DNA from 3 places in the Cupriavidus sp. P-10 genome. Region 1 is predicted to be linked to each of the others. Evidence: predicted binding sites of a transcription regulator. Region 1 holds the regulator's gene; each other region holds the start of a gene.
The links. Region 1 encodes sigma-54, which starts transcription at its own class of promoters, with help from an activator protein. Its sites were predicted from a motif close to TGGCANGNAANCTGCTTT; they were not measured.
Positions count from the first base shown of each region.

Region 2: a site for sigma-54 is predicted at 3,645-3,662, ahead of CTP10_RS07190 (PQQ-dependent methanol/ethanol family dehydrogenase). Genes of this name have one in related genera too.
Region 3: a site for sigma-54 is predicted at 1,533-1,550, ahead of urtA (urea ABC transporter substrate-binding protein). Genes of this name have one in related genera too.

Region 1 is NZ_AP025170.1:342,703-349,992, reverse strand. Features, by position in the region: gene lptA (lipopolysaccharide transport periplasmic protein LptA) at 89-736, shown strand; gene lptB (LPS export ABC transporter ATP-binding protein) at 790-1,590, shown strand; gene CTP10_RS01645 (RNA polymerase factor sigma-54) at 1,746-3,224, shown strand; gene hpf (ribosome hibernation-promoting factor, HPF/YfiA family) at 3,273-3,623, shown strand; gene ptsN (PTS IIA-like nitrogen regulatory protein PtsN) at 3,994-4,449, shown strand; gene hprK (HPr(Ser) kinase/phosphatase) at 4,530-5,501, shown strand; gene CTP10_RS01625 (PsiF family protein) at 5,679-6,011, shown strand; gene rapZ (RNase adapter RapZ) at 6,133-7,017, shown strand; gene CTP10_RS01615 (LON peptidase substrate-binding domain-containing protein) at 7,127-7,290, shown strand, end outside.
Region 2 is NZ_AP025170.1:1,546,110-1,553,399, reverse strand. Features, by position in the region: gene pqqD (pyrroloquinoline quinone biosynthesis peptide chaperone PqqD) at 1-135, shown strand, start outside; gene pqqE (pyrroloquinoline quinone biosynthesis protein PqqE) at 107-1,294, shown strand; gene CTP10_RS07195 (c-type cytochrome) at 1,409-1,729, opposite strand; gene CTP10_RS07190 (PQQ-dependent methanol/ethanol family dehydrogenase) at 1,809-3,560, opposite strand; gene CTP10_RS07185 (ABC transporter permease) at 3,787-4,596, opposite strand; gene CTP10_RS07180 (ABC transporter substrate-binding protein) at 4,607-5,803, opposite strand; gene CTP10_RS07175 (PQQ-dependent catabolism-associated beta-propeller protein) at 5,796-6,800, opposite strand; gene CTP10_RS07170 (ATP-binding cassette domain-containing protein) at 6,797-7,290, opposite strand, start outside.
Region 3 is NZ_AP025170.1:1,017,365-1,024,654, forward strand. Features, by position in the region: gene CTP10_RS04725 (gamma-glutamyltransferase family protein) at 1-1,077, opposite strand, end outside; gene urtA (urea ABC transporter substrate-binding protein) at 1,604-2,860, shown strand; gene urtB (urea ABC transporter permease subunit UrtB) at 2,960-4,612, shown strand; gene urtC (urea ABC transporter permease subunit UrtC) at 4,612-5,820, shown strand; gene urtD (urea ABC transporter ATP-binding protein UrtD) at 5,817-6,665, shown strand; gene urtE (urea ABC transporter ATP-binding subunit UrtE) at 6,668-7,290, shown strand, end outside.

The sequences.
Region 1 (7,290 bases):
CTGCCTGCCCGCACGACCAGCACCACCCGCACCACCCGCACCACCCGCACCACCCGCACCAACACGCCCTCTAGCCACTGCTGCCAACATGACCGCTTCCCTGACGACTTCGTCCCGTCGACACGCCGCCCAGGCCCTGCTCGCCACGGCCACGGCCCTCGGCCTGCTGCTGGCCCAGCCCGCGCTGGCAGAGCGCGCGGACCGCGACAAGCCGATGGTGCTGGAGGCCGACAACGCCAGCTACGACGACGTCAAGCAGATCTATACGCTGACCGGCAACGTGGTGCTGACCAAGGGCACGATGGTCCTGAAGTCAGATGCGGCCGAGCTGCGCACCGATCCCGAGGGCTACCAGTTCGCGGTGGCCACCGCCAAGGCCGGCAAGCAGGCCTACATCCGGCAGAAGCGCGAAGGCGTCGACGAATACATCGACGGCTGGGGCGACCGCATCGAATACGACGGCAAGCAGGAACTGTCCAAGCTGATCGGCCACGCGCGCATGGCGCGCCTGCAGGGCGCCAAGATGCTCGACGAAATCCGCGGCGCGGTGCTGACCTACGACAGCCGCAAGGAGTTCTACACGGCTGCCGGCGGCGGCGACAATACCTCGGCCGCCAATCCGTCGGGCCGCGTGCGCGCGGTGCTGTCGCCGCGGCAGGACCCGAATGCGCAGGGTTCGGGCAGCGGCTCGCCGCTGGACCTGAAGCCGGCGCCCGCGCCCGCCAACAAACCCTGACGCCGGGCCGGGACCGCTTCCTCGCCTGAAACGCTGAACGCCAGACTGTGCCAATGACCGATACCGCCACCATCGCCGAAAAGCCTTCCGTCCAAGCCACGGCCGTCCTCGAAGGCGGCAGCACGCTGGTCGTGCGCCACCTGAAAAAGCGCTACGGCTCGCGCACCGTGGTCAAGGATGTCTCGCTGGACGTGAAGAGTGGCGAAGTGGTCGGCCTGCTCGGCCCCAACGGCGCGGGCAAGACCACCTCGTTCTACATGATCGTGGGGCTGGTGAACCTGGACGAGGGCGATATCGTGCTCGACGGCGACCATATCAGCGGCCTGCCGATCCACGAGCGCGCGCGCATGGGCCTGTCCTACCTGCCGCAGGAAGCGTCGGTCTTCCGCAAGCTCAACGTCGAGGAGAACATCCGCGCGGTGCTGGAACTGCAGGTGGAGAACGGCAAGCCGCTGGCCAAGGCCGAGATCGAACGCAGGCTCGACGCGCTGCTCGACGACCTGCAGATCGCGCACCTGCGCAACAACCCGGCGCTGTCGCTGTCCGGCGGCGAACGCCGCCGCGTGGAAATCGCGCGCGCGCTGGCATCGTCGCCGCGCTTCATCCTGCTGGACGAACCGTTCGCCGGCGTGGATCCGATCGCAGTGGGCGAAATCCAGCGCATCGTGAGCTTCCTGAAGGCGCGCAATATCGGCGTGCTGATCACCGACCACAACGTGCGCGAGACCCTTGGCATCTGCGACCACGCCTACATCATCAGCGAAGGCACGGTGCTGGCCGCGGGCCAGCCCGAGGAGATCATCGCCAACGAATCGGTGCGGCGCGTCTACCTGGGCGAGAACTTCCGCATGTGATGTACTGGCCTGCCCGCTGCGGCAGGCCATTGATTCTCCCTGCTTTCGGCCCCATGATCTGCATATGGGCCAGCCCACTGCCGGCGTCGATCAAGCCGCGACATCGATAGCAATTTCCGTTCCAACAACGGAAAGATGCGCATAAAATAGGTCGCATGAAACCGTCGCTACAGCTCCGCCTCTCCCAGCACCTGGCACTGACGCCGCAACTGCAGCAGTCGATCAGGCTGTTGCAGCTGTCGACGCTGGAACTGCAGCAGGAAGTCGAACAGGCGCTCACGGAAAACCCGCTGCTCGAACGCGAGAACGACTGGATCGAAAGCCCGCTGCGCGTGGCTGCCGATGGTTCGGTCAACTTGCAGAGCGCGCCGGCCCCGGCACCAGCCGAACCGCAAGGCAACGGCGAGGCGCGCGCCGATGGCGCGGGCGACGACGACAGCTACGGCGACAGCAACAGCGGCGATGACTATGGCGGCGACTGGAGCCTGGACGACTTCGCGCGCCGCCCGCAAGGCGACGAAGACGAGAAGACGCCGATGCAGCTGCGCGAGGCCGAGCCCACGCTGCGCGAATACCTGATGGAACAGCTGACGCCGCTGAAGATTTCGGTGCGCGACAAGGGCCTTGCCATCTTCCTGATCGAATCACTCGACGACGACGGCTACCTCAGCGCCTCACTCGAAGAAATCTGCGCAGAACTGCCCGAAGAACTCGAGTTCGAGATCGACGAAGTGCAGGCCATGCTGACGCTGCTGCAGAGCTTCGACCCGCCTGGCGTGGGCGCGCGCAATGCCGCCGAGTGCCTCGGCCTGCAGTTGCGCCGGCTGAAGCACCCGCAGCGCGAGCTGGCGCTGAACATCGTGCATAACCACCTGGAACTGCTGGCAGTGCGCGACTACACGCGCCTGAAGAAAGCGCTGCAGGTAGACGAGCCAGCACTCAAGGCCGCGCACGAATTGATCCGCTCGCTGGCACCTTACCCGGGCCACGCGTACAGCCGCCCCGAAGCCGACTTCGTCGTGCCCGATGTGTTCGTGCGCAAGAGCGGCGGCGGCTGGATCGCGCAACTCAATCCGGATGTGATGCCGAGGCTGCGCATCAACGACATGTACGCGCAGATCCTGCGCGGCGCGAAGGGAGAGTCAGGTACCGCTGGCCTGCAGCAGAAGCTGCAGGAGGCACGCTGGCTGATCAAGAATATCCAGCAAAGGTTCGACACGATCCTGCGTGTCTCGCAGGCCATTGTCGAGCGTCAAAAGAACTTTTTCACGCACGGCGAAATCGCCATGCGCCCCTTGGTTTTGCGGGAGATTGCCGATACACTGGGATTACACGAGTCAACCATCTCCCGGGTGACGACCAATAAATACATGGCAACGCCGATGGGTACTTTCGAACTGAAGTACTTCTTCGGCAGCCACGTGTCCACCGAAACCGGTGGCGCGGCTTCATCAACGGCCATCCGCGCCTTGATCAAGCAACTGATAGGAGCCGAAGACCCGAGGAATCCCCTTTCCGACAGTCGCATCGCCGAACTGCTGGGTGAGCAAGGCTTCGTTGTCGCACGCCGCACCGTTGCCAAATATCGCGAAGCCCTGAAGATCCCCGCAGTGAATCTCCGCAAGTCTTTGTAGCCGAGCCCACCGCCTGCCTGGTGAGGCTCTTTCAGAAGGAGAAGCGCTATGAACTTCAAGATCAGTGGACACCACCTGGACATCACGCCGCCGTTGCGTGAGTACGTGGAAACGAAGCTGGAGCGAATCGTCAGGCATTTCGATCAGGTCATTGGCGTTAGCGTGCTGCTCTCTGTCGACAACCACAAGGAAAAGGACCGTCGGCAATACGCGGAAATCAATCTACATCTCAGGGGCAAGGACATCTTCGTTGAAGCGCATCATGAAGACCTGTATGCAGCGATCGACGCACTCGTCGACAAGCTAGACCGTCAGGTACTCCGCTACAAGGACCGCGTGCAGGGCCACGACCGCGAAGCGGTCAAGTACCAGATGGCCGCAGCGCAGATGCAGCAATGACCGTGCCCGGTGGCCCCACAGAGGGCTGCTGAATCAAGACAAAACAGGCAAGCCGCGCATTTGCGCGGCTTTTTTGCGCCTGCAGCGCTGTGGCGCGTGCGCAAAGGGCTGTCACCCGTTTGAGACGGAGTGTTCGCAACGGCCGCAGCAAGGTGTATGCTGCGCCATACATGCAGCGCCGCATTCTGCCCCGCGCCCGGTTACGGTGCGGACCCACACGGGCGCAGCGCTGCGGTGCACAATCACAGGGAGGCCGCTGCTCTATAATGGCCGGACGCCTCGGCGCTGCCGGTGATCCGCTGCCTCTGAGCCATCCACTGCCCGGCGGAACGGCGGATCCGCCCGCTAACTGAAATCCTGCGCATCGCCCATGAATCGTTTGGCCAAATTGCTGCCACCCGGCAACATCACTCTCGACGTCAGCGTCACCAGCAAGAAGCGTGTGTTCGAGCAGGCCGGGCTCCTCTTCGAGAACAACCATGGCGTGGCGCGCGCCATCGTGACGGACAACCTGTTCGCGCGCGAGTCGCTGGGTTCCACCGGACTCGGCGCCGGCGTGGCGATCCCGCACGGACGCATCAAGGGCCTGAAGCAGCCGCTGGCCGCCTTCATGCGCCTGGCCGAGCCGATCCCGTTCGAATCGCCTGACGGCAAGCCGGTGTCGCTGCTGATTTTCCTGCTGGTGCCGGAACAGGCCACGCAGCAGCACCTGGAAATCCTGTCAGAGATCGCGCAGCTGCTGTCAGACCGCGACATGCGCGAAGGGCTGGCGACCTTGCCCACTTCCGAAGCCGTGCACCAGCTGCTGACCGAATGGCACCCCTGATCCCCTGATCTGTCCCGAACGGGCCGGCACAGACCGGACAGGCGCAGCGCCTGGCACACCGCCCCACACGTCATACCCGCATGGAACTCACCGGCGTCACTTCCCAGTCCATCTTCGACGACAACGCAGCCGACCTCAAACTCTCGTGGGTGGCCGGCCTGGAAGGTGCGGACCGCGCCTTCGACGTGGAATTCGCCCGCGAAGCGACCTCTGCCGCGGACCTGGTTGGCCACCTGAACCTGATCCACCCCAACCGCATCCAGGTGCTCGGCAAGCCCGAAATCACCTACTACCAGCGGCTGGACGACGATATCCGCAAGCGCCAGATGGGCGAGCTGATCCTGCTGGAGCCGCCTTTCCTGGTGGTGGCCGATGGCATGGAGCCGCCGCCGGACCTGGAACTGCGCTGCACGCGCTCGTCGACGCCGCTCTTCACCACGCCGGTGTCGTCGGCCGCGGTGATTGACCACCTGCGCCTGTACCTGTCGCGCATCTCCGCGCCGCGCGTGACCATGCACGGGGTGTTTCTCGACATCCTCGGCATGGGCGTGCTGATCATGGGCGAATCGGGCCTGGGCAAGAGCGAACTGGGCCTGGAACTGATATCGCGCGGACACGGCCTGGTGGCCGACGACGCGGTTGACTTCGTACGCCTGGGGCCGGACTTCATCGAGGGCCGGTGCCCGCCGCTGCTGCAGAACCTGCTAGAAGTGCGCGGCCTGGGCCTGCTCGACATCAAGACCATCTTCGGCGAGACCGCGGTGCGCCGGAAGATGAAGATCAAGCTGGTGGTGCAGCTGGTGCGCCGCAACGACGGCGAGTTCGAGCGCCTGCCGCTCGATTCGCAATACCTCGACGTGCTGGGCCTGCCGATCCACATGGTCAAGATCCAGGTGGCGGCCGGGCGAAACCTCGCCGTGCTGGTCGAGGCCGCGGTGCGCAACACCATCCTGCGCCTGCGTGGCATCGACACGCTGCGCGATTTCATGGACCGCCAGCGCGCCGCGATGCAGGCCGATGCGGTCTCGCGCGGCCAGGGCCGCCTGCTCTGAGCGCCGGGGCCATCAGCGCTCCGTTTTCAATTGCTTACAACGGCGGCGACCACCGCCGTCAACGCGCTGGGGACGTCTTCCGTTTTGTGCTGTAATGGGCATCGAGCCCATTACAAGGCCGCCGCCAGCCCCTGACACCGTGCGGCCACGATGTTTTCCACACCAAGGAGAGCAAGCATGAAGAAACTGATCGCGATGTGCGCGCTGGTCACTCCGCTGCTGGCATCCGTGGCCTTCGCCCAGTCGGCGTCGGCACCGGCCGCCCCGGCCAAGGACGCCGCCAAGGCGCCCACCGCGCAGCAGGAAAAGATGAAGACCTGCAATGCGCAGGCCGGCGACAAGAAGGGGGACGACCGCAAGGCGTTCATGAAGGAGTGCCTGTCGGCCAAATCGGACGCCACGCCCAAGACCCAGCAGGAAAAGATGTCAGCCTGCAGCAAGGAAGGCAAGGGCAAGAAGGGCGACGAATACAAGGCGTACATGAAGGAGTGCCTGTCGAAGGCGGCCTGAGGTACGACCCCGGAAGGAACCACGGCATGGCGAACCGCGAGGTTCGCCATTGTTGATTGCGGGTCCGCCGTCATCCTGCTGTCATGACGCGGCCATCACCTGATGCTATGCTTCAGTTGCTATGCGCATCATTCTCATCACCGGCATTTCCGGTTCCGGCAAGTCCGTCGCACTGAACGTCCTCGAAGATGCAGGCTATTACTGCGTGGACAACCTGCCGGCGCAGTTCATCCCGGAACTGACACGCTACCTTTCCAGCCAGGGCTACACGCACCTGGGCGTCGCCACCGACATCCGCAGCCGCGAGTCGCTCGACCAGTTGCCCGACACCGTGCGCGCGCTCGCCGGCGAGCACCAGGTCGAGGTGGTGTTCCTGACAGCGAGCACCGACGCACTGGTGCAGCGTTATTCCGAGACGCGGCGGCGCCATCCGCTGTCGATCCGTACCGCCGACCAGGAGGGCCCTGGTGGTGAACCGGCGCTCAGCGACACGGCGCTGATGGAAGCGATCGAGATGGAGCGCGAACTGCTGAGTCCGCTGGCCGAGGCCGCGCACCGCATCGATACGAGCAATGTGCGCACCAATACGCTGCGCAGCTGGATCAAGGAACTGATCCGCGACGACAGCGAGCGCCTGACGCTGCTATTCGAGTCCTTCGGCTTCAAGCACGGCGTGCCCAGCGATGCCGACATGGTGTTCGACGTGCGTTCGCTGCCCAATCCCTACTACGACCTGGCGCTGCGCCCGCTGACCGGGCGTGACACGCCGGTGATAGATTTTTTGCAGGCGCAGCCGATGGTGCTGGCGATGGCCGAGGATATCCGCGCCTATGTGGAAAAGTGGCTGCCGAGTTTCATTGCCGACAACCGCAGCTACCTGACCGTCGCCATCGGCTGTACCGGCGGCCAACATCGCTCGGTCTATATTGCGGAAAGGCTCGCCAACTATTTCCGCGCGCATGGTAATGTGCTGGTGAGACACCGAGAGCTCGCGCCGGCGGGCTGACGCCAAGCGTGCGGGCCTGCGGGCATCGGCGGCGCGGCGTACGGTCCGGCGGCGCGCCGTTGCTGCATTCTGGCATCCCCTTGCATCCCCTTATGCACGCTGGCACCGCATGTCTTCCACTGACCTTTACCGCCCCACCTCGTCCGCCGGGTCCGACCCCGCGCCGCAGACGCTAGACAACCTCCCGCTGTTCCCGCTGCACACCGTGCTCTTTCCCGGTGGCCGGCTGCCGTTGCGCGTATTCGAGGCGCGCTATGTCGACATGGTGCGCAA
Region 2 (7,290 bases), 1.2 Mb from region 1:
CTGCAGCGCTGCGACGGCGGCCATACGCTCGACATGCTGATCGACGACCTGCAGGCCGCATTCGGCGTGCAGGGCATCGCCCCGGAGGTACATGCCTTTGTCAAACATGCGACCGAACGCGGCTGGCTGGTCTGACGCCATCGCTGCCCCCCCGCCCGGCCAGCCCGGCCAGCCCGGCCCGCCGCTGTGGCTGCTGGCCGAGCTGACCTACCGCTGCCCGCTGCACTGCGCCTTTTGCTCGAACCCCGTGGACTATGCCCGGCACACGGCCGAGCTCGACACCGCGCAGTGGTGCGACGTATTCAGCCAGGCACGCGCACTGGGTGCAGTGCAACTCGGCCTGTCCGGCGGCGAGCCGCTGCTGCGCAAGGACCTGGAACAACTGGTGCGGCATGCGCACGGCCTGGGCTTCTATACCAACCTCATCACCTCTGGCGTGGGCCTGACCGACGCCAGGCTCACGGCATTGCGCGAGGCGGGGCTGGACCATATCCAGCTGTCCTTCCAGGATTCCACGCGCGAGCTCAACGACTTCCTCTCCAGCACCCGCACTTTCGACCTGAAGCAGCGCGTAGCCCGGATGATCAAGGCGCACGGCTACCCGATGGTGATGAACTGCGTGCTGCACCGGCACAACCTGCCGCATGTCGGCACCATCATCGAGATGGCGCTGCAGATGGGGGCGGAATACCTTGAGCTGGCCAATACCCAGTACTACGGCTGGGCGTGGGAGAACCGCCTTGCGCTGCTGCCCACGCGCGAGCAGTTGCTGGAGGCCGAGGCCGTGGTCAGGGAGTACCGGGCGCGCATCGGCAAGCGGTGCCAGATCCTGTTCGTGGTGCCCGACTACTTCGAGGCCCGGCCCAAGAAGTGCATGAATGGCTGGGGCACGACCTTCCTGGGCGTGGCGCCCGACGGGACTGCCCTGCCGTGCCACGCGGCGCGCATGCTGCCGGGGCTGGCGCTGCCGAATGTGACGACGCAGGGATTGCGCGAGATCTGGCGCGACAGCGAGGCGTTCCGCCGTTTTCGCGGCACGGCATGGATGCAGGAACCGTGTCGGTCCTGCGACCACCGGGAGGAGGACTACGGCGGCTGCCACTGCCAGGCCTTCCTGCTGACCGGCGACCCCGCTGCGACCGATCCGGTCTGCGAGCGCTCCGCAGAGCACGGCAAGGTCGGCGAGGTCGTGCTGCGGGGCCGGCTTGCGGCCCTGCAGGCGCGCGGCGAAGTCCAGCCGATGGTGTTTCGTAGCGATGGCAACTCCCTGCGCCTGAGCGCTGCGGGCAAGTAGGAAAGCCCGGCTGGCTCGCGCCAGCCGGGCTGCGCTTCTTACGCGCTTCTTACGCGCTTCTCACGCGCTCCTACCGCGTTCCTACCGCGTTCCTACCGCGTTCCTACCGCGTTCCTACCCTACATCCAGCACCCACTCCGCGAGCTTCTTCGCATCCGCCTCGCCAAGATTGCCATGCGCCGGCATCGGCACCGGCCCCCACGCCCCCTTGCCACCTTCACGGATCTTCCTGGCCAGCCGCCCGGCTGCCTGGCTATCCCCCTTGTACTTGGCCGCCACCTCGGCGAAGCCCGGCCCCACCAGTTTCGACTGCATGCCGTGGCAGGCGAAGCAGCCGTTCTTGTCAGCCAGTGCCTGCATATCGGCCGCCGTGCCCGCCTGCGCCGCGCAAGGCAGCAGCACCGCAGCCGCCAGCGCCATCCATTCCTTCTTCATACCATTGGTCTCACTGTTTTGTTATGCGCGCACGCCGGCATCGCAATGCCAGCGTGCATGTCCATCGACCGGCCCGTGTTCAGCTCTTGTGCAGTTTGAACACCCACACCGATCCGCCCTGCTCCAGGAAATTCACCCGCTTGGCGACTTCCCCGCCCCATAGCGGCACCGCGCCGCCCCAGCCCGACACCACGGCCACGTACTGCTCGCCGTTGTCTTCCCAGGTGACCGGCGGCGCCACCACGCCACTGCCGGTCTGGAACTTCCACAGTTCCTTGCCGGTCCGGGCGTCGGCTGCCTTCAGATAGCCCTCCGGCGTGCCCCAGAACACCAGTCCTCCGGCAGTGGTCATCGCACCGCCCCACAGCGGCGCACCGTTCTTAGCCTCCCAGACGATCTTGCCGGTCTTGGGATTGATCGCGCGCAGCGAGCCGATGTAGTCCTCGTTCAGCGGCTGGATGGTGAAACCCGCGCCCAGGAAAGCTGCGCCCTTCTTGTAGCTGACCGGCTCGTTCCAGATATCCATGCCCCACTCGTTGGCCGGCACATAGAACAGGCCGGTCTGCGGGCTGTAGGCCATCGGCTGCTGGTTCTTGCCGCCCAGGAAGCCGGGTGCGGCGAACACGGACTTGCCCTTCTTCGGGTCGGTGCCGGCGGCCGGGTCGCCGGGCCGGCCTTCGCTGATGAAGTTGGGCCGCCCGGTCTTCAGGTCGATGCCGCTGGCCCAGGTGATCTTCCTGACGAAGGGAAAGGCGTTGACCAGCTTGCCGTTGCGCGCGTCGTTGACGTAGAAGAAGCCATTGCGGTCGGCCTTGCCGCCCATGCGCTTGCCATCGAGGTCGAAGGTCACGAACTCATTGACCCCGTCGAAGTCCCAGCCATCGTTCGGGGTGTTCTGGTAGTGCCAGACGATCTTGCCGGTGGCCGGATCGATCGCCACCGTCGACGCGGAGTAGAGATTGTCGCCCTTGCGGATATGGCTGTTCCACGGCCCCGGGTTGCCCGTGCCGAAGTACACCAGCCCGGTGGCCGGATCATAGGTGCCGCCCAGCCAGGTGGCAGCGCCGCCGGTCTTCCAGGTCTCACCTGGCCAGCTGGCGTTCTCGGCGCCGGTCACGCCGATCTCGGTCTTGTTGCCGTCCTTGTCGTACTTGTAGCCCATGTGGCCTTCCACCACCGGGCGCGACCACGCCAGTTGCCCCGTTTTGGCATCGCGCGCATCGACGCGGCCGACCACGCCGAATTCGCCGCCCGAGATGCCGGTCAGCACCATGCCTTTGACAATCAGCGGCGCAGCCGTGTACGAGTAGCCGGCGGCATAGTCCTCCAGCTTCTCCTTCCACACCACCTTGCCGGTCTTCTGGTCCAGCGCCACCAGCTGTGCATCCAGCGTGCCGAAGATGACCAGGTTGTCGTAGAGCGCCGCGCCGCGGTTAACCACGTCGCAGCACGGCATGATGCCTTCGGGCAGGCGGTGCTCGTACTTCCACAGCTTGGCCCCGGTCTTCAGGTCGAGCGCGTAGATGCGCGAATACGATGCCGTCACGAACATCTTGCCGTCGTGTATGAGCGGCTGCGCTTCCTGGCCGCGCTGCTTCTCGCCGCCGAACGAGAACGACCACGCCGGCACGAGGTTGCCGACATTTTTCGTATTGATGCGCGTCAGCGCAGAATAGCGTTGCCCTTGCGGGCCCATGCCCCACGACAGCACGTCGCCGGGGCTCTTTGCGTCGTTCTCGATCATGGCGTCGGTCACTGCCGCCTGCGCCGCTAGGCTGGCCGCGGCAGTCGCGACTGCCGCGATCGCCATCACTGCTCGTAACGTCCTCATTGCCTTCTCCTCTCTTGTTTTGGTTTCCCACCGATGCGCCAGTGCGCCGATACCAGGCACCCACCAGGCACCGGACCCGCACTTACGGCAATTCCCATGCCAATCGGATTGCCGCGCTAGCACGCCGAAAGCGGCCGCATTGCGTGCCGGCGGCCGTGTCAGCACGCAACACTGCGTTGCATCTGCTCCAGATCTGAACAGCCATGCGTGGCGGCCGCAGCCCAGTTCACGCCTGCCCCTGGCGGGCCATGCCGCGCTGCGGGTCGTAGCCGCGCAGCGCCAGCGCAAAGAACACTGCAGCACAGCCTGCCACCACGGCCAGGCTCACGGGGGCCACCTGCCCATACAGCGCGAAGCGTATGGCCTCGACCGCATGCGTGAAGGGGTTGAAGCGCGCGAGTTGATAGACGATCTCGGCACCTGACTCCTGCAGCTTCCACAGCGGATACAGCGCCGAGCTGACAAAGAACATCGGAAAGATCACGAAGTTCATGGTGCCGGCAAAGTTCTCCAGCTGGCGCACATGCACCGACAGCAGCAGTCCCAGCGCAGCCAGCATCAGCGCCGCCAGCGCCATGGCGCCGCAAGCGGGCAGCAGGTGCAACGGCTCGAACCGGATGCCGAAGCTTATCGCCACCAGCAGGAACGCGGCCATTTGCAGCAGCGACAGCACCGTGCTCGCGGCCAGCTTGCAGCCGAGCAGCCAGCCACGCGGCAGCGGCGCGGTCAGCAGCAGGCGCATTACGCCCATCTCGCGGTCGTACACCATCGCCAGCGACGACTGCATGCCGTTGAACAGCGCGATCATGCCGAGCAGGCCGGGCGCGACGTACACCTTGTATTCGATGTAGGTCTCATACGGCGGCGCGATCGCGACGCCGAGCGCATTCTGGAAGCCGGCCGCGAACACCAGCAGCCACAGCAGCGGCCGCACCAGCGACGACAGCAGACGCCCGGGCTGGCGCAGGTACTTGCGCAGTTCGCGCCCGCAGACGGCGCGCAGCGCGCGCCAGCGATGGATCAGCACGGTGGCCATGGGTTGCGCCTTACGAGGACGGGGCGCGGCACGCGGTGTCGGCTTCGTCCGCGCCCAGGGTGTCGAGGTTGTTCTTCGGATGCAGCACGCCTTCCACCGGCGCCACGGCAACGACGCCATCCGGGTGAGCCAGCATGACGGGCTGGCGCAACTGGCGGTCCCAGGGACGGAACGACAGCGGCGGGCCCTTGAAGCCGTCCACCACCACCTTGCCGGTGACCAGGGCTTGTGCCTGCGCGGCAAAGCCGGCCCTGGGCTGCCTTGCGACGCTTTCCGCTATCGCCTTGACCGCCACCCAGGCGGCCCAGTCGTGGCCCGTCATCGGGCGCCCCGCCGCACGCGTGAAGCGCCGGTTGAGCTGCGGCCCGCCATTGCGGTCCCAGGCCCAGTGCCAGGCCTGCGCGCCCAGGCCGCTGGCGCCCACCACTGGGCGCGGCAGCTGCGTGGCATAGGGCACGCCGCGGGCGAACTCGCCGTCGGCATCTGCCACCACCACCACGTCATGGTCGGTGCCATTGGTCAGCAGGTTCACGTTGGCCAGGTCGCGCTCGCGCGGGTCGTTGGACAGCCTGAACGTCCGTTGCACCGACCACGCAATGCCGAAGCGCCGCGCGGACTTGACCAGCGCATCGCGCTGCGCCGCGTCGCCCGCCGACGGCCCGCTCAGCAGCAGCGCGCGGCGCCACGTGCGCAGCGCGAGGTATTGCATCAGGGTGTCGGCGCGCATGCGCAGGCTGGGCAGCGTGTGCAGCAGCACCGGCGAACAGGCGGCGCCGCGCAAGTCGTCGTCATCGGCCGAGACGTTGAACAGCAGGGCCTCGCCCGGCTTGATGGCGGCCGTCGCCTGCCTCACTGCCGCGGATGGCAGGTCGAGCAGGATAAAGCGCGTGCCCTGCCGCGCCAGCGCCGCAACCATCGGCCCGACTTCCGCTTCGCTGCGCGCTTCCTGGGCATCGAGCCTGAGCGACTGGCCCGCTGCCTCCAGCGCGAAGCGGGCCTCCGCTGCCGCCACCTGCGCGCCATCGAGTGCGCGGCCCTGCGGCTGCCCGGGATAGCGCTGCGCAAGGCGGCGGGCCTCATGGCGCGGGTCGCCGGCCAGCGACACCACCGCCATGCGCACCTCGGCGGAGTCGGCCACCCCGGCCGCACCCGCGAACAGGCCTAGCGCGGCAACGAGCGAGCGGCAGCAGCGCACGCGTTCAGTCATCGATCGCCACCGAGTGCGGCACCCGGCCCGCCTTGAGGGTTGCCGTCGCCTTGCTGCTGGCGGTATCCACCACGCTGACGTCGTCCGACAGGCCGTTGGCGACATAGAGCCTGGCGTTGTCGCGGCTCAGCGCCAGCCCCCATGCGCGCCGGCCGACCAGCACATAGTCCAGCACCCGGCGCGACGCCACGTCCACCGCCGCGACGTGGTTGGCACGCCCAAGCCCGACATAGGCACGCGTGCCATCACTGCTGGCCGCCATCCCCACCGGGGTCACATCCCCGGCGCGGAAGCCCCGCGGCGTGAAGTGGATGGTATGGGCCACCTCCAGCGTATCGGTGCGGATCACGCTGACGCTGGCGGACAGCTCGTTCGAGACCCACAGTTCCTTGCCGTCGCGCAACAGCAGCAGCCGGCGTGGCCGGTTGCCGACCTGGATATTGCCGACCACCTTGTGCTTGGCCACGTCGATCACATGGACCAGGTTGGCCACCTCCGAGGTCACGTATACCCGCTTGCCATCCGCGCTGACCTTGACGCCCTCCGGCTCCTCGCCAACCTTGACGGCGAATACGCGCTTGCCCGAAGCGGTGTCGTAGGCCGACAGCAGGCCATCCTCTTCGTTCGAGACATAGAGCATGCGGCCGTCATGGCTCAGGTCGAACAACTCCGGGTCGTCCCCTACCGGCAGCGAAGCCAGCGTCTTGCGGCTGGCCACGTCGACCACGTCGACGCGGTGGTCATCGCTGCAGGCCACATACAGGCGCGCGCGATCGGGCGAGAGCTGCAGGTGGCGCGGCCGCTTGCACTGGCGCCACACGGCAAGCAGTTGCCGGCTGCGCGCATCGAAGGCGGCAATTGCATCATCCTTCTCGCTCGACACGAACACCTGGCCACTGGCCACGCGCGCCGCTTCGGCCAGTCCGGCGGCCACCAGCAATGCCGTCACCAGCAGCAGCGTGATGGCAAGCCACCTCGGCGATGGCATCTCGTTCATGCTGGTACGCTCCTTTCGGTGTTGTTGGCGGAAGTGGCGGCAGAAGCGGCCGGTGCCCGCGTCATAGCCAGGAAAGCGTTTTCAAGGTCGTCGCGCCCGGCGGCGCCGCGCAGCGCCGCCGGCGTGCCGTCGAAGCGCACGGTGCCGCGGTCCAGCACGATCACGCGGTCGGCGTGCTCCACCTCCTGCACCAGGTGCGTGGCCCACAGCACACCGGCCTGCGCCTGCGCGGTCAGCCGTCTGGCATCGCTGACCAGCTGCGCCCGCGAAGCCGGATCGAGCCCGACGGTGGGCTCATCCAGCAGCAGCAGCGCCGGTTCGTGCAGCAGCGCGCGCGCCAGCTCCACCTTGCGCCGGTTGCCGCCGGACAGCTCGCGCACCGGGGCATGCGCCCGCGGGGCCAGCCCAAAGGCGTCGAGCAGCCGGGCGATGCGCTGCGTGGCCACGCGGCGCGTCAGCCCGTGCAAATCCGCATGGAAGCGCAGGTTGG
Region 3 (7,290 bases), 670 kb from region 1:
GCCGCCGGAGGAGGGTGGCGGCATGCCGCAAATCTCGTACTGGCGATAGGTGGTGCAGACCGCAGATCGCTTCTTGGCCTGGTAGTTGGCCAGGTCGTCCAGCGTGGTCACGCCAGGCGTGGTGTTGCCGTCGTAGGTGGTCTGGATCTTGTTGACGATGGCCTGCGCGATCGGGCCGTTCTTGTAGAAGGCATCGGCCCCGCCCGCGGCCACGGCCGTGAACACGCCGGCCAGCGCCGGGTTCCTGAGGATGGTATTGACTGCGCGCGGCGTGCCGTCGGGGTTCAGGAAGTAGGCGGCCATTTCCGGGTCGCGCTGGATGTTTGTCACCGTGGCCGCACCGGAAATCGCTGCCGCCATGCGGGGCGGGATCGCGAAGCCGTCGGTGGCAAGCTTGATGGCCGGCGTGAACAGGTCCTTCCAGGCCAGCTTGCCATGGTCATTGTGGGCCAGTTCCAGCACGCGCAGCGTGCCGGGCGTGCCGATCGAGCGGCCGCTGCGGACGGCGGTAGGTGCCGGCGCGGTCTGGTCGGAAGCGGACTTCCACTGGATGTAGTCCTCGTCGGCGCCGGCCGGGGCGGTCTCGCGGCCGTCGTAGGCGGTCACCGCCTTGCTTGCCGCGTCGTAATACATGATGAAGGCGCCGCCGCCGATGCCGGAGGACTGCGGCTCCACCAGGTTCAGCACCATCTGCGCCGCGACCGCGGCATCGGCCGCGGTGCCGCCGTCCTTGAGCACGTCGCAGGCGACCTTGGTGGAGAGCGGGTTGTTGGTCACGGCCATATAGGTCTTGCTGTAGACCGTCGACTTGGGCGCGTAGCCGGTGGCCTGCTCGGGCGCGTTCGGGTCGCCGGGCAGCACCACCGCCTGGCCGCCGGTGCTGCCATCGAGTTCGCAGCCGGTGGCCGCCGGCGTGGTGACAACGGGTGGCGGGTCGTCGCCGCCACCGCAGGCGCCCAGCGCCAGGGTGAAGGCGGCCAGGGCCAGGATGCCTTTGCGGCGCGATGCGGATTGCAGGGCGTGGAGCGACGGTTGCGGGACGGCGAGTGACGCCGTCTGATCTTCGGAAAACGGCATGGCTTCTCTCTGGGTTGTGTGGACCCGCATTCTTGTGTCGACCAGCGCCTGGCGCGATCGGCCACCGCGTCATGGCGGGTTGGACGGCGGCTATCTCTTACCGTAGGTTGGCCATGCGCCGGTCTTAATGGATGGTTGTACCGATTTACAGTCATCCAATTCCGGTTTAAAAGTCTGCTTACTTCTGCGCGGCGTGTCGCCATTGGCAAGCCGCATGCGCTTCAGCGCCATTCCCCCTTGCGCAGCGCGCCGCCGACCCGGCGCGAGCGACACGACCGATTCTGGCGCATGGTCGCAACCCGCTCGCGGGCACCATGCACCGTCACTGCTCCCATTTCTCCCGTTGCACTGTCTCAGTGCCACTCGCGCTGCACGCCCGTGGTGCGCGATGGTCCCCACGACCCGGTTAAGCCATGCGCGTCGTGCCTGGCAGCCAGGTCGCGGCGCGAAATCGGTGGCACGCTAGTTGCAGATGCATCACCCCGGGGAGCGTAGTCCCTACTAACACCACAAACGGGAGCTGCAAATGCAACGACGTGACATGCTGAAGCTGTCGGCCATCGCCGCCGCGGCAATGATCGGTACCAGCCCGCTGGCCATGGCGCAGTCCAAGGAACCGATCAAGGTCGGGATCCTGCACTCGCTGTCCGGCACGATGGCCATCTCGGAAACGTCGCTGAAGGACGTGGCCCTGATGACCATCGACGAGATCAACAAGAGCGGCGGCGTGCTCGGCCGCAAGCTCGAGCCGGTGGTGGTGGACCCGGCCTCCAACTGGCCGCTGTTCGCGGAGAAGGCGCGCCAGCTGGTCAGCAAGGACAAGGTCGCGGTGACTTTCGGTTGCTGGACTTCGGTGTCGCGCAAGTCGGTGCTGCCGGTCTATGAAGAGCTGAACTCGCTGCTGTTCTACCCGGTGCAGTACGAAGGCGAGGAAATGTCCAAGAACGTCTTCTACACCGGCGCAGCGCCCAACCAGCAGGCGATCCCGGCGGTGGAATACCTGATGAGCAAGGAAGGTGGCGGCGCCAAGCGCTTCTACCTGCTGGGTACCGACTACGTCTACCCGCGTACCACCAACAAGATCCTGCGCGCCTTCCTGAAGAGCAAGGGCGTTGCCGACAAGGACATCGAAGAGGTCTACACCCCGTTTGGCCACAGCGACTACCAGACCATCGTCGCCAATATCAAGAAGTTCTCGCAGGGCGGCAAGACCGCGGTGATCTCGACCATCAACGGCGACTCCAACGTGCCCTTCTATAAGGAACTGGGCAACGCCGGCCTGAAGGCCAAGGACGTGCCGGTGGTGGCGTTCTCGGTGGGCGAGGAAGAACTGCGCGGCATCGACACCAAGCCGCTGGTCGGGCACCTTGCGGCGTGGAACTACTTCATGTCGGTCAAGAACGCACAGAACGACGCCTTCAGGAAGCAGTGGGCGGCCTGGGTCAAGGCCAACAACCTGCCAGGCGGCGACAAGCGCGTGACCAACGACCCGATGGAAGCCACCTATGTCGGCATCCATATGTGGGCGCAGGCGGTGAAGAAGGCCGGCACCACCGACACCGACAAGGTGCGTGCGGCGATGTACGGCCAGACCTTCAAGGCGCCGGATGGCTTCACGCTGACCATGGGCGAAAACCACCACCTGTACAAGCCGGTGATGATCGGCGAGGTGAAGGGCGACGGCCAGTTCTCGGTGGTTTGGAAGACGCCGAAGGCCGTGCGCGCGCAGCCGTGGAGCCCGTTCATCTCGGGAAATGAAGGGAAGCCGGACAAGGTGCTGTAAGCCTCGTTTGCTTGCCACCACGCGGCTCCCCCGCTCCCGCTTGCGGGAGAGGGGGAGCAAACAGTCAGCTCGCTTCATTCCTGCCACTCGCAAGCTCCTATGCGCAATCCCTCATCCGTTCAAGTCGTGGCCTGGCTGCGCGCCCTGCTGGCAGCGCTGCTGCTGGCCGCGGCGCCGTGGGCCGTTGCGCTGACGCAGGCCGACCTGAAGCCGCTGGCCGAAGACGACTTCGACGCCAAGACTGCCGCGCTGTCCGCGTTGACCAGGGCATCGCCTGCCGAAGCCGGCCCGATCCTGAAGGCCCTGCAGGACGACACCCTGCAATATGCGCCTTCGGTCGGCATGGTGCGCCAGGACGGCGACAAGGTGGTCGATGCCATCACCGGCAAGGCGGTCACGGTGAAGCCCGACGAGCTCGAATCCCTGACCCTGAACAACAGCCTGCGCGCGCTGGTCGACAGCGCCGCCAGCAGCCTGCAGCTGCAATCGCCTGACATCGCGGTGCGAGCGCAAGCCATCAGCACGCTGCGCGACCAGCCGGAAAGCGCCTCGCTTGCCGCCGTCGAAGCCGCGCGCAAGACCGAGGCCGATGCCGGCCTGCGTGCCAGCCTCGACGTGATCTGGGCCAACCTCGTGCTGGCAGAAACCGCGCCGAACACGGATCCCGCCGCGCATGACGCGCGGCTCGAAGCGATCCGTATCCTCGGCAAGGACAGCAACCCGCAGAGCCGCCAGAAGCTGGCGCCGCTGGTCGAGCGCGACAGCGCCGGCAACTACCGCGAGCCCGATGCCGATGTGCGCCTGGCCGCGCAGCAGGCACTGGACCAGTTGCGCCGCGACCAGCGCCGCGCCGAGCTGATCGGCAATCTGTTCGCCGGCCTGAGCCTGGGCAGCGTGCTGCTGCTGGCCGCGTTGGGCCTGGCCATCACCTATGGCCTGATCGGCGTCATCAACATGGCGCACGGCGAGTTCCTGATGATCGGCGCTTATGCCACCTATGTGGTGCAGTCGCTGTTCCGCACCTATGCACCGGATGCGTTCGCGTGGTACCTGCCCGCCGCGCTGCCGGCGTCGTTCCTGGCGGCGGCCGTGGTGGGCTTCGTGCTGGAGCGGCTGGTGCTGCGCCACCTCTATGGCCGCCCGCTGGAAACGCTGCTGGCCACCTTCGGCATCAGCCTGCTGCTGATGCAGGCGGTGCGCACGCTGTTCGGCGCGCAGAACGTGGAAGTGGCCAATCCCGGATGGATGAGCGGCGGCCTTGAATGGATGCCGGGGCTGGTGATTCCGTACAACCGCGTGGTCATCATCCTGTTCGCGCTGGCGGTGGTGGCGGTGGCGTGGGCGGTGCTCAACCGCACGCGGCTGGGGCTGTTCGTGCGCGCCACGACGCAGAACCGCACCATGGCGGCCTGCGTCGGCGTGCGCACGTGGAAGGTCGACAGTTATGCCTTTGCCTTCGGTGCCGGCATCGCCGGGCTGGGCGGCTGTGCGCTGTCGCAGATCGGCAATGTCGGTCCCGACCTGGGCCAGGCCTACATCATCGATTCGTTCATGGTGGTGGTGCTGGGCGGCGTGGGGCAGCTGGCCGGCACCATCGTGGGCGCGTTCGGGCTGGGCATCATCAACAAGTTCATCGAGCCCTTCTATGGCGCGGTGCTGGCCAAGATCTTTGTCCTGGTGCTGATCGTGCTCTTCATCCAGAAGCGGCCGCAGGGACTTTTCGCGCTCAAGGGGCGCAGCGCGGAGGCATGATGCAGCGATTCCAATCGAGTTCTTCCGCGGCACCGTTCCGGCTTGCCGTACCCGAGCGCCAGTCGCTGTTCTCGCCGCGCGGCTGGATGGCGCTGGTGGCGCTGACCGTGATCGTCGGCATCGGCGTGCCGGTGTGCGCGCTGCTCGTGCCGGAGGGCCATGCGTTGCACCTGTCGGCCTATGCGCTGACGCTGGTCGGCAAGATCATGTGCTTTGCGCTGGCGGCGATCGCGCTCGACCTGGTGTGGGGCTACTGCGGCATCCTGAGCCTCGGCCATGGCCTGTTCTTCGCGCTGGGCGGCTATGCCATGGGCATGTACCTGATGCGCTCGATCGGGCGCGAAGGCGTGTACAAGAGCGACCTGCCTGACTTCATGGTGTTCCTCGACTGGAAGGAGCTGCCGTGGTTCTGGCATGGCACCGACCACCTCGGCTATGCGCTGTTGCTGGTGGTGCTGGTGCCTGGCGTGGTGGCGTGGCTGTTCGGCTTCTTTGCCTTCCGCTCGCGCATCAAGGGCGTGTACCTGTCCATCATCACGCAGGCGTTGACATATGCGGCAATGCTGCTGTTCTTCCGCAACGAGACCGGCTTCGGCGGCAACAATGGCTTTACCGATTTCAAGCGCATCGCCGGCTTTGCCATCGCCGCGCCGCAGACGCGCACGGCGCTGTTCGTGCTGACCTTCCTGGCGCTGCTGGGCGGCTTCGTTGCCTGCCGCTATATCGTCACGTCCAAGCTGGGCCGCGTGGTCACGGCGGTGCGCGATGCGGAGATGCGGGTGATGTTCTCCGGCTATAACCCGCTCGGCTACAAGCTGTTCGTGTGGACCTTCTCCGCCGTGCTGTGCGGCATCGCCGGCGCGCTGTACGTGCCGCAGGTCGGCATCATCAACCCGGGCGAGATGTCGCCCGGCAACTCGATCGAGATGGCGGTGTGGGTCGCCGTGGGCGGCCGCGGCACGCTGATCGGCCCGGTCATCGGCGCGTTCCTTGTCAATGGTGCCAAGACCGTCTTCACCGCCCACTTTGCCGAGTACTGGCTGTTCCTGCTCGGTGCGATGTTCGTGCTGGTGACGCTGTACCTGCCCGACGGCGTGACCGGCCTGTGGAAGCGCTTGCGCGAGCGCCGCGTGCAGGCCGCTGCACCGATCACGCCGGAACCTGTTTCCACGCCCGCGGTGGCTGGCCGCACCGGAGGTGAAGCATGAACGCCGCACTCGAACACGGCCAGGCCGAAAGCGGCGACGCCACCGGGCTGGGCCGGGTGCTGGAGCCGGGCACCATCGATGTTTCGCACGGCCCGATCCTCTACCTGGAAGACGTTACCGTGCAGTTCGACGGCTTCCGCGCGCTCAACAAGCTGAACCTGTCGATCGACCATGGCGAGCTGCGCTGCGTGATTGGCCCTAACGGCGCGGGCAAGACCACGATGATGGATGTCATCACCGGCAAGACCGGGCCGCGCAATGCCAATGTCAACGGGCGTGTATTCCTCGGCCAGACCATCGACCTGATGCGGATGACCGAGCCGCGCATCGCGCAGGTCGGCATCGGCCGCAAGTTCCAGAAGCCCACCGTGTTCGAGCAGCACGCGGTGTGGGAGAACCTGGAGCTGGCGATGAAGGCCGACAAGCGCTGGTGGTCGTCGCTGCGCGCGCGGCTGACCGGCGAGGGGCATCGCCGCATCGAGGAGACGCTGGCGCTTACCGGCCTGGAGGATGAAGCGTACCGGCCCGCCGGACTGCTTTCTCACGGGCAGAAGCAGCGGCTGGAGATCGGCATGCTGCTGATGCAGCAGCCGCAACTGCTGCTGCTCGACGAGCCGGTGGCCGGCATGACCGATGAGGAAACCATGCAGCTGGCCAGCCTGCTCAACGGCTTGCGCGGCAGCTGCTCGATGATGGTGGTGGAGCACGACATGGAGTTCGTGGCCGCGCTGGCCGGCGATGCCGGCAAGGTCACGGTGCTGGCCGAGGGCAGCGTGCTGGCCGAAGGCACGCTGGACAGCGTCAAGCGCGACGAACGCGTGATCGAATCCTACCTGGGAAGATAACCATGCTGCAGGTCAATGCACTGAACCAGTTCTACGGCGGCAGCCATATCCTGCGCAACGTCTCCTTCGACGTGCCCGCGGGCAGGCTGACCACGCTGCTCGGCCGCAACGGCGTAGGCAAGAGCACGCTGCTGAAATGCCTGATGGGCGTCGTGCCGACGCGCAGCGGCAGCATCCACTGGGACGGCAAGCCGCTGGAGAAGAAGGCGCCGTACGAGCGCGTCTCGGCCGGGCTGGCCTATGTGCCCCAGGGGCGCGAGATCTTTCCGCGGCTGACGGTCGAAGAGAACCTGCTGATCGGCGCGGCCAGCCGCGCGCGGCCATCGGGCGTGCCCGATCGCATTTACCAGCTGTTCCCGGTGTTGCGCACGATGCGCCAGCGCCGCGGCGGTGACCTGTCCGGCGGCCAGCAGCAGCAACTGGCGATCGGCCGGGCGCTGATGAGCGAGCCGCAACTGCTGATCCTCGACGAGCCGACCGAAGGCATCCAGCCGTCGATCATCCAGGACATCGGCCGCGCGCTGCGGCTGCTGGTGGATGAGTTCGGCATGACCGTGCTGCTGGTCGAGCAGTACTACGAGTTCGCGCGCCATATCGCCGACCACTATGTGGTGATGAGCCGCGG